4 regions of the Lysinibacillus sp. NPDC097195 genome follow, and region 1 is predicted to be linked to each of the others. Evidence: riboswitches for the same ligand, from Rfam matches in the RefSeq annotation. Region 1 holds a riboswitch; each other region holds the start of a gene.
What was found. A riboswitch is a leader RNA that binds a small molecule or an ion and turns the genes downstream of it on or off. The one in region 1 is predicted to bind thiamine pyrophosphate.
Positions count from the first base shown of each region.

Region 2: it holds a riboswitch for thiamine pyrophosphate, as region 1 does, so the genes downstream of both, thiC (phosphomethylpyrimidine synthase ThiC) here and ACIQXI_RS06040 (ABC transporter substrate-binding protein) in region 1, are expected to answer to the same signal.
Region 3: it holds a riboswitch for thiamine pyrophosphate, as region 1 does, so the genes downstream of both, thiM (hydroxyethylthiazole kinase) here and ACIQXI_RS06040 (ABC transporter substrate-binding protein) in region 1, are expected to answer to the same signal.
Region 4: it holds a riboswitch for thiamine pyrophosphate, as region 1 does, so the genes downstream of both, thiT (energy-coupled thiamine transporter ThiT) here and ACIQXI_RS06040 (ABC transporter substrate-binding protein) in region 1, are expected to answer to the same signal.

Region 1 is NZ_JBIWDP010000001.1:1,171,491-1,173,696, forward strand. It holds gene ACIQXI_RS06040 (ABC transporter substrate-binding protein) at 1-798, opposite strand, end outside; TPP riboswitch at 995-1,106, opposite strand; gene ACIQXI_RS06045 (hypothetical protein) at 1,210-1,770, opposite strand; gene ACIQXI_RS06050 (alpha/beta hydrolase fold domain-containing protein) at 1,837-2,206, opposite strand, start outside.
Region 2 is NZ_JBIWDP010000007.1:99,723-101,928, reverse strand. It holds gene thiC (phosphomethylpyrimidine synthase ThiC) at 1-1,146, opposite strand, end outside; TPP riboswitch at 1,301-1,415, opposite strand; gene ACIQXI_RS20485 (AEC family transporter) at 1,464-2,206, opposite strand, start outside.
Region 3 is NZ_JBIWDP010000001.1:173,707-175,912, reverse strand. It holds gene mbcS (acyl-CoA synthetase MbcS) at 1-468, opposite strand, end outside; TPP riboswitch at 662-760, shown strand; gene thiM (hydroxyethylthiazole kinase) at 847-1,602, shown strand; gene thiD (bifunctional hydroxymethylpyrimidine kinase/phosphomethylpyrimidine kinase) at 1,602-2,206, shown strand, end outside.
Region 4 is NZ_JBIWDP010000006.1:96,825-99,030, reverse strand. It holds gene map (type I methionyl aminopeptidase) at 1-460, opposite strand, end outside; gene thiT (energy-coupled thiamine transporter ThiT) at 695-1,255, opposite strand; TPP riboswitch at 1,379-1,486, opposite strand; gene ACIQXI_RS19805 (magnetosome magnetite crystal formation protein family) at 1,616-1,948, shown strand; gene ACIQXI_RS19800 (hypothetical protein) at 1,977-2,099, shown strand.

The DNA.
Region 1 (2,206 bases):
TAAATCAGGAACCGCTTCAAGTAATAGATCAGCCGCTTCACTTGGGTGCTCAATTGCATATTCATAACCTTTAGCCGATGCCGCAACAAATGCCTTTACGACGTCCGGATTTTCTTTTATCATTTTTTCATTCGTAGCTAGTACCGGTGTATAATAATCAAGTTGCTTACTATAGTCAGTCAAATACTGCATATTTATTGTTTCCCCACGAAGTTCTGCCTCAATCCCTGTCCAAGCATAAAAAATCCACGCAAAATCAATATCCTTCTGCATCATGGTAAAAAAGTCTAAATCGCCTGCATTGACGATATCTAATTGATTGATATCCGCATTTGCTGTTTGCATAAGTGATTGTAAAACAGCTTGTTCTAATGGCGCACCCCAGCCTCCGTAAGTTTTTCCTTCATAGTCTTTAGGTGACGTAATGCCCTTTGATGCAACAGATGCAAAGCCAGACGTATTATGTTGAATAATGGCTGCAATCGACACAAGCGGCACGTCTTGTACACGTGCTTGCGTAATACCTTCCTGGTAGCTTACGCCAAATTGTGCTTTACCGGATGCTACAAGCTGATCAGCACCCGCTTCTCCAGGTAAAATAATGTCTACGTCTAAGCCTTGCTCTTTAAAATAGCCCAACTTTTTCGCAACGTACAGTCCTGTATGATTGGTATTAGGTGTCCAGTCCAGGACGACCGATACCTTTTTTAATGAATTTGTTTCCTCTTTGTCTGCTTTTTCGCTACAACCAACTAATGTTAACAGTGCAGCAATGACAACGAATAACCATTTTTTCATGCTGTCTCCTCCAAGTTTAATAATTTGAAAGTGTTCATGATTGAATGTCATCACCAGTAGAAAACGTATTCTCAGCATTGTTGCACACGCTTGTTGCGGATTATAGGTGTGTTGTGGGTAAATTCCTGTCTAAACAAAAAAACGCCTAGGAATTATCCCAGACGTTTGCAAACGGTATCAAAAAAATGTGTACAATTATTTTTGAATAGATGTTCCCTACGCTGGTACGAGCCAAATCAGGTTCAAAGGGTCAGCATCTAAACGGATGCACTCTCAGCTGGCAACTTCCAGCCCCCCTACATTCTTTACTTATGAACTTTTCGAAGATTATTATACCCATATCTATCGTAAAAAGACAAGCTAGTAATTTTTAAGTAATAATAAAGGTATCAGTGATCACCTATAATCAATCTATTTCAACTTTTTTCTTTTATGGACTATGAAATATACAATCATGGCAATAACTATTGCCGAAGTTGCCCAAACATATAGTTGATTTCTATTATATTGACTACTCAAATTAACTTCTTCTATAGGAGGCTGTCCTGCTCCAAGTATCTCTAAATCTTCCTGTGAAGTACTCAATATATTCGTACGATCACAAGTGACTGTTACAAGCGATTTTCCCCCATATACACTTGAGTCATCAGCATAAACCAAATATTCTTGTCCTTTTATAAAAGGATAGCCACAATCCCCATCACCTTGACCAGTACTAAGAATTAGTTGCGATTGTTTAACACCCTTCCATGTGTTCGTTACTTCAAAGAGAACAGAATGTAATGTATAGCCTTTTAAACTTCTTTTCTCTTTTATTTCAATAACCTTCCCACTAAATACGGCTATTGAACGTTCGAATTCTTGTTCAACACTTGGTAAATCGGCACACGAACAAGCACTTGTTATCGAAGGAAAAGATACTATCATAAAAATGAAAACTAGAAATATCATTGCCTTTTTCACATATATCATCTCAATTTCCCCATGGTCATCTAATTCTAATATTTTATACTATACCCCTTTATTGTCGACCCTTCCTTAGTCATTAATAATATGAATAATTTTTTGGTGAGCATCTAAAGCTTCAGGAATTGGCATCACAACAAACACATGAAGCATGTTTGGGTAAACATAAGTGTTTATAGCAATTCCTTGTTTAGTAAGTTTTTCATCAAAGGTCATGGCATCCGGATATAGCGCTTCATGTGTACCAATAAAATGAGTAATCTTCGCAACTCCTTGAAAGTCACCGTAAATTGGACTAATTAATGGGTCCGATAAACTTTTATCAGCTGCCCATAGCTTTGTAATGACTTCCATTCCTTCACGAGCTAAAAGCGGATCCTTTTCATCATATTCAGGTAAAAGCGGGTTGCTCAAAGTCATATCAACACAGGCAGATAATAAA
Region 2 (2,206 bases), on a different contig from region 1:
AATTTGCGTTAACTCTCCTAGCGTTTCTAGTTCTGCAAACTGCGCCTCGTCATTGGCATCTGCAATAGAACCAGGGCGTAAACCATCCCCTAACGAAAAGGCAACATCATACGTCTTCATAATTTCACAAATCTCTTCAAAATGCGTATATAAGAAATTTTCTTGATGATGGAATAAACACCACTGCGCCATAATAGAACCTCCGCGCGACACAATGCCTGTTACGCGATTAGCTGTTAAAGGCACATAACGCAGCAAGACACCTGCATGAATCGTGAAGTAATCTATCCCTTGCTCGGCTTGCTCGATTAACGTATCTCGATACACTTCCCATGTTAAATCCTCTGCTACGCCATTGACCTTTTCAAGCGCTTGATAAATCGGCACAGTTCCTACAGGCACAGCAGCATTACGAATAATCCATTCACGTGTTGTATGAATATGCTTACCAGTAGATAAATCCATAATATTATCCGCACCCCACCGTGTTGCCCACGTCATTTTTTCCACTTCCTCGGCAATGGAGGAAGTAACAGCCGAATTGCCAATATTGGCGTTGATTTTCACATGGAAGTTACGACCGATTATCATCGGCTCAGCCTCGGGATGATTAATATTCGATGGCATAATAGCCCGTCCTGCAGCAATTTCGGCACGCACAAATTCTGGTTTAACATGTTCACGAATCGCCACAAATTCCATTTCCGGGGTAATAATTCCTTGCCTTGCATAATGTAGTTGCGTCACATTGCGACCCTTTTTCGCACGTAATGGTTTACGTGCTAGCTGTGGAAATACATGTTCAAACAGACGTGGATCATCTACTTTGCGGAAACCATTATCTTCTGGTTTTATAGTGCGTCCCTCGTATTCCTCTACATCATCACGCTCTTTAATCCACGCACTCCGCAAAGCTGGTAAACCTTTCGTAATATCGATTGTATACGTTGGATCTGTATAAGGCCCACTCGTATCATAAACTCGAATAGGCGCATTTTCTTCTTCTCCAAAACTACCAGTTGTTGGGCTTAACTTAATTTCACGCATTGGCACTAAAATATCTGGTCGTGTTCCTTCTATATATACTTTTTTACTGCCATCAAAGCTTGCCATAATGTTCATGTTTTTTTCGCTAATTGTTGTCATTTACTATTCCGCTCCCTTTTTAGTATTTTTTACAAGGACCGAATCTAGCTCACGCCAATAAGCTCTATTACAAATAAAAAGCCGAATCCAAAAAAATTTGGATCCGGCTGTACATGTAAGGTTTATTAATCGCACAGTTCAAAAGTATAAGGAGTGCGATGTTCATTAACTTTCCCACGCTGGTATGAGCCAGATCAGGTCCAAAGGGTCAAGAAACCTCCATGCGTTTCCCTCTCAGCCCGACTCATCAGACTCCCCTAGTTAAGCTATTCAGTTTGATGTTAGTGTACCAGATATTACTAATAGATGGAAGCCAATTATGTAAAGAGCATTTCCGCTATATAAATTACCACGGTCACGGTAATACAGCTAACGATTGTAGAAAATAGCACGGTTTGCGCAGCAGTAGCCGACTCGATATCATATTCTAGCGCTAAACTGGAGCTATTACGTGACGTTGGAAATGCACTTGCAATAAAGAGCGATTGAGCAACGACACCATCTAAGCCGAGCACAGAAATAATAAGTAATGCTACAGCAGGACCTACTACAAGACGCGTAATACAGCTAACAAACACTGTTTTATTGAACATCGATTTGATTTCAAGTTGCGATAGTTGTGCACCGAGTGTAATAAGTGCTACTGCAATAAAACCATCCGCCACATGGTCAATTGGAATCCGGATAAATTGCGGAATGCCAATATGAAAGAAATTCATTGCCACTCCTATTATTAGGGCATGAATAATCGGCATTTTTAGAAAATCCTTCACTATCGCCATCCCTGATTTAGTGGAGGAGATTAAATTATATAAACCATATGTATAAGTCGTCATATTTTGAAAAATAACGAGAAGTACTTGAATTGCAACTCCAACCGGCTGGGCTGCGAAAATCATTTGGGCTACCGGAATGCCATAGTTACCAGAGTTAATAAGCACAACACTATTTTTAAATACTGCCGTTTCTGTTTTCGCAAGACCAAGTGCCTTTGCTAAAAAGTGACTTAGCACCATTTGACTCCCGATAAAGAGCGCAATAAATAGTGCCACTTCCCCAA
Region 3 (2,206 bases), 1.0 Mb from region 1:
CTTCATTTTTTCAAGTAATGGTTGCCATGGTGCATGCGCTTGGCCTACTACAAATTGCAAAATACCGTTTAAGTTTTGTACTTGATCAAATTGTTCAATATATGGCTCGTAGGCAATAATACCTTTCGCATTTGCATGTGTAATGCGATATTCAATATCTTTTGTACGTAACATTTCTGAGCTAGGGATAATTGTTAACCCTGCCTTCAATGCCGCTATGTAAACAATATAAGCCTCTACAGATCTCGGAACCATAACTAAAAGGACATCGCCCTTGGTTAATCCTTGTGAAGTAAATACATGGGCTGCCTGATTCGCCTTTTCTAGTAATGTCGCATATGTAATGTATTGAATTTCTTGCTGCTCATTATATACAATTAATGCATTTTTAGATGGCTGCTGTGCATACTTTTCAATTTCCTCCACAATGTTATACCATTCTGGTGCGATTAAATCCTGTCTTTTCATAATAACTTCCTCCTTATTGCTAGGTTTATTATAAAACTCATTTTTTAATTATTTCAATGGAAGGGACTTATTTTAAGAAAGTCATGACAATTATCATGGTTTATTCTATGGCATCAGTCACTAATTTCCAAATTATGATAAAAAGCTATTGAATACTCTGATAAGATATGTTACATTTTGGGCAACTAAAAATTCTTGATTGCAGGGGGACTCATAACGAGTTGAGAAGGTAAAACCTGACCCTTTGAACCTGTTAGTTAATACTGACGTAGGGAGCAATATCCATCTTCTTTATTGATGACAAGCTCTTTTACGTGTACATTTTGCACGAAAAAGAGCTTTTTTGCATGCTTACGTCCATCCAAAAGGAGGACTATGATGATTTTTCAAACTATTCGTAATAAACAACCACTCATTCACTGCATAACAAACTATGTTGTGGCAAATTTTCAAGCAAACGGCTTATTAGCAATTGGTGCTTCTCCTGTAATGGCTGATGAAACACTAGAAGTCGAAGAAATGGTAGCTATTTCCTCAGCCTTACTCATTAATATCGGCACGCTCACTAGCCGGACAAAAGAATCGATGTTGCTTGCTGGAAAAAAGGCCAATGCTCTTGGTATTCCAGTACTGTTAGACCCAGTTGGTGTGGGAGCCACAGCTTTTCGCAAACAAACAGTACAACAATTATTAAAAGAACTTCGCTTCGCTGTTATTCGCTGTAATATTGGAGAACTTGCTACTATCGCCAACGTCCAGTGGCAACAGAAAGGTGTTGATAGTGGAGTCGGTTCCATCTCCGTAGAAGAAAAAGCAAAAGAAATAGCCAAAAAATATCAATGCATCGTTATTGTAACTGGTGAAGAAGATTTTATAACAGATGGCCATCAAGCCCAATGGATTATTGGTGGGCATTTGCGCATGACAGAAGTTACTGGCACTGGTTGTTTGTTAAGCGCAATTTGTTGTGCTGCTTATAGTGTTGGTACAGCGCCATTTTCCCAGCTGTGCGATACATTAACCGCCTATAAACAAGTGGCGAAACATGCTGCTTCTACTACACCATTTAACGGTGATTTTACTGTTTCCATCTTAAATGAATTACATCGTTTATCGAAGGATGGTGATCACTAATGCACATTGTTACGACAATTGCTGGCTCTGATAGTGGTGGCGGAGCAGGTATCCAGGCTGATTTAAAAACATTTCAAGAATTAGGCGTTTTCGGAACTTCTGTTCTTACCGCTTTGACTGCACAGAATACATTAGGTGTAATGGATGTATTACCAATCGACCAAGGCTTTGTCAATAAACAACTTCAAGTTTTACTCGATGATTTTTCAATTTCTGCCATTAAGACAGGAATGCTTTTTTCTTCTGACATTATTCGTACCGTTGCACAGACTTTCTGCCATTCAGCGATTCCCCTTATTGTTGATCCAGTAATGATTGCTAAAGGTGGCGAAAGCTTATTACAGCAACAAGCGATAGCGGCATTAAAGGAAGAACTTTTACCACTTGCCACAATCGTCACACCTAATGTTCCTGAAGCAGAGACTCTTATAGGGCGTAAAATCGAAACTTTATTAGAAATTCAGCAAGCAGCACAAGCATTATTACAGCTTGGTGTGCAATGTGTCATTATAAAAGGTGGACATTTAGCTAACGAAGATTTTGCAGTGGACTATGTATTTTTTAACAATGGTACAACATTTTCAATGCAGACTCCTCGTATTGC
Region 4 (2,206 bases), on a different contig from region 1:
AAGCTTCACGCTCTACCGCTTTCCCAATTTGGTTTAGTTTAGAACCAGCTTTTACTTTTGTCATAGCACGATCAAAGGCACTTTTCGCTACGCGGCAAAGTTTTTCTTTATCTTCGTAACCTTGCCCTACTACAAATGAAATACCTGTATCTGCAAAATAGCCATTTAGAGAACCGGATACATCAATATTGACGATGTCTCCCTCTTGAATAATGCGTTGTCCAGGAATACCATGGGCCACTTCTTCATTCACACTAATACAAGTATATCCAGGGAAATCGTATTCACCTTTAGGACCTGAAATAGCTCCTGCTTCAGCAAACATGCGCCCTGCAATTTCATCTAATTCAAGTGTTGTCACTCCTGGTTTTGTAGCTGCCTTCATCGCCTCACGAATTTCGGCACAAATGCGACCAATTTTTTTAAAGGCTTCAATTTCTTCTTGCGTTTTTACAATCATTTTTAACGTCCCTTTCATCTAATATCTATTCTTTAATATAACATAACTTTAAATGCGCATAACGCCAAACGCTTTAATTATTCTATGCCGCCATGATTTTAGACGTACCATCAAATAAAAAACAACAATTTACCAAATCTCAACTTTGTTCAACGAGTATTGCTCTAAAAATAAAAAATAGCATACTAAGATACTTAGCATACTATTTTTCCCTTTTGGATAGGCTAATATTGTTTAAGATTTACGTTGCATTAATTGCGGTGCTGCTGTAAATAATAGCACACCAACAATTGCGGTTAAAACGGTAGCTGGTAGCATGTATGTTCCATTATAAATAATTGAATAGACCCATGCATTTTGATCGCCTGCATATTCAGCAAAAAATACTGCACCTGCGAACGTATGCGCAAGATAACGAAGGAAACCTGCCAACACCGTACCAATGACAATATAAACGGCCATTTTCTTTTTATTTAAAGCTGTTGCTGCCTTTAATACAGGTTCACGAACGATTGCTGCTAAACCTACTACGGTAAAGGCCACCCCATAATCTAGTAATCCTTGAAGCCAGTGCACAATATAAGCACCAAACATTGTTTGTATAACACCAATCAATAGCCCTGTTGCAAGCCCTGACCAAAGGCCCCAACGAAACGCCATTAATATGATTGGAATCATCACCAAGCTCACAGAGCCACCTTGTGCCCATACTTTAAAGGAAACTTGATCAAGCACAAGTCCTATCGCTGCGAAAATGGCAATCTCGACCAGCATGAGTAATCTTTTTTTGTCCATAAAATTATTCTCTCCTTTGTTCCGATGTAGGATACAAGAGCAGGAATAGAAATCAATTATTGATATGCGCACAATCCGGCATGAAAAAAACGATGCCAGGACAGAGCCTCACATCGTAAAAGTGTCGGTTTCTATCCACATCCCTACGCAAGTGTTAACTTACAGGTTCAAAGAGTAAAGGCATTACGTGCCCAGTCTCAGCTGACATCATCAGCTCCCCTTGTGGTCGTTACATCTAATTTTTTATTGAACACCCTCATTGTACGCAAACGTCTGGACGATTACAACCTTTTCCACGCTTATTTTTTTTTGAAACTTTTGATTTTTTAATGCGTAAATATAAAAAAAGGAGGAACAATGATGGAGAATCAAAAAATTTTACCTGCATTTAGTTATCTCAGTATTTTTTTTGCACCATTTATCGTCCCGTTAGTTGTCTATTTTGTTTCAAATGATCGTGATATCAAAAGACATGCTGTCAGAGCACTTATTTCTCACTTAATCCCACTTGCCTTTGGCATCATCTTCTTTATCGTTTTCATTTTTTCAACGATGTCACTCAATATGTTTGACCCTTCTGCAAATGGGAATACATTTATTATTATATGGTTTGTATCATTTGCAATTTATTTACTCGTATCATTAGCGATTGTCATTTGGAATATAGTGCAAGCTGTACGAGTGATTCGTTAAAAATTCGTTCAAAGGAGCTGTCGTATTTGTGAAAGTATCAAAAGTAGTTAAAACTGCTATAAAATTTGCACCCATCGTTATTCCTATCGTAAAAAAAGTAGTCGCAGCTAAAAAAGGAACAACAGCTAACGTACAAACACGCAGAAAATAGTAGCAAATATTTCGCTATCCTAAAACGGAAAAACCCACGTCGCCTTCCGCTCAACATAGTAAGCAGCAGAAGTCTCCGTGGGTTTTTACTTAAATTGTGTGAGTGCC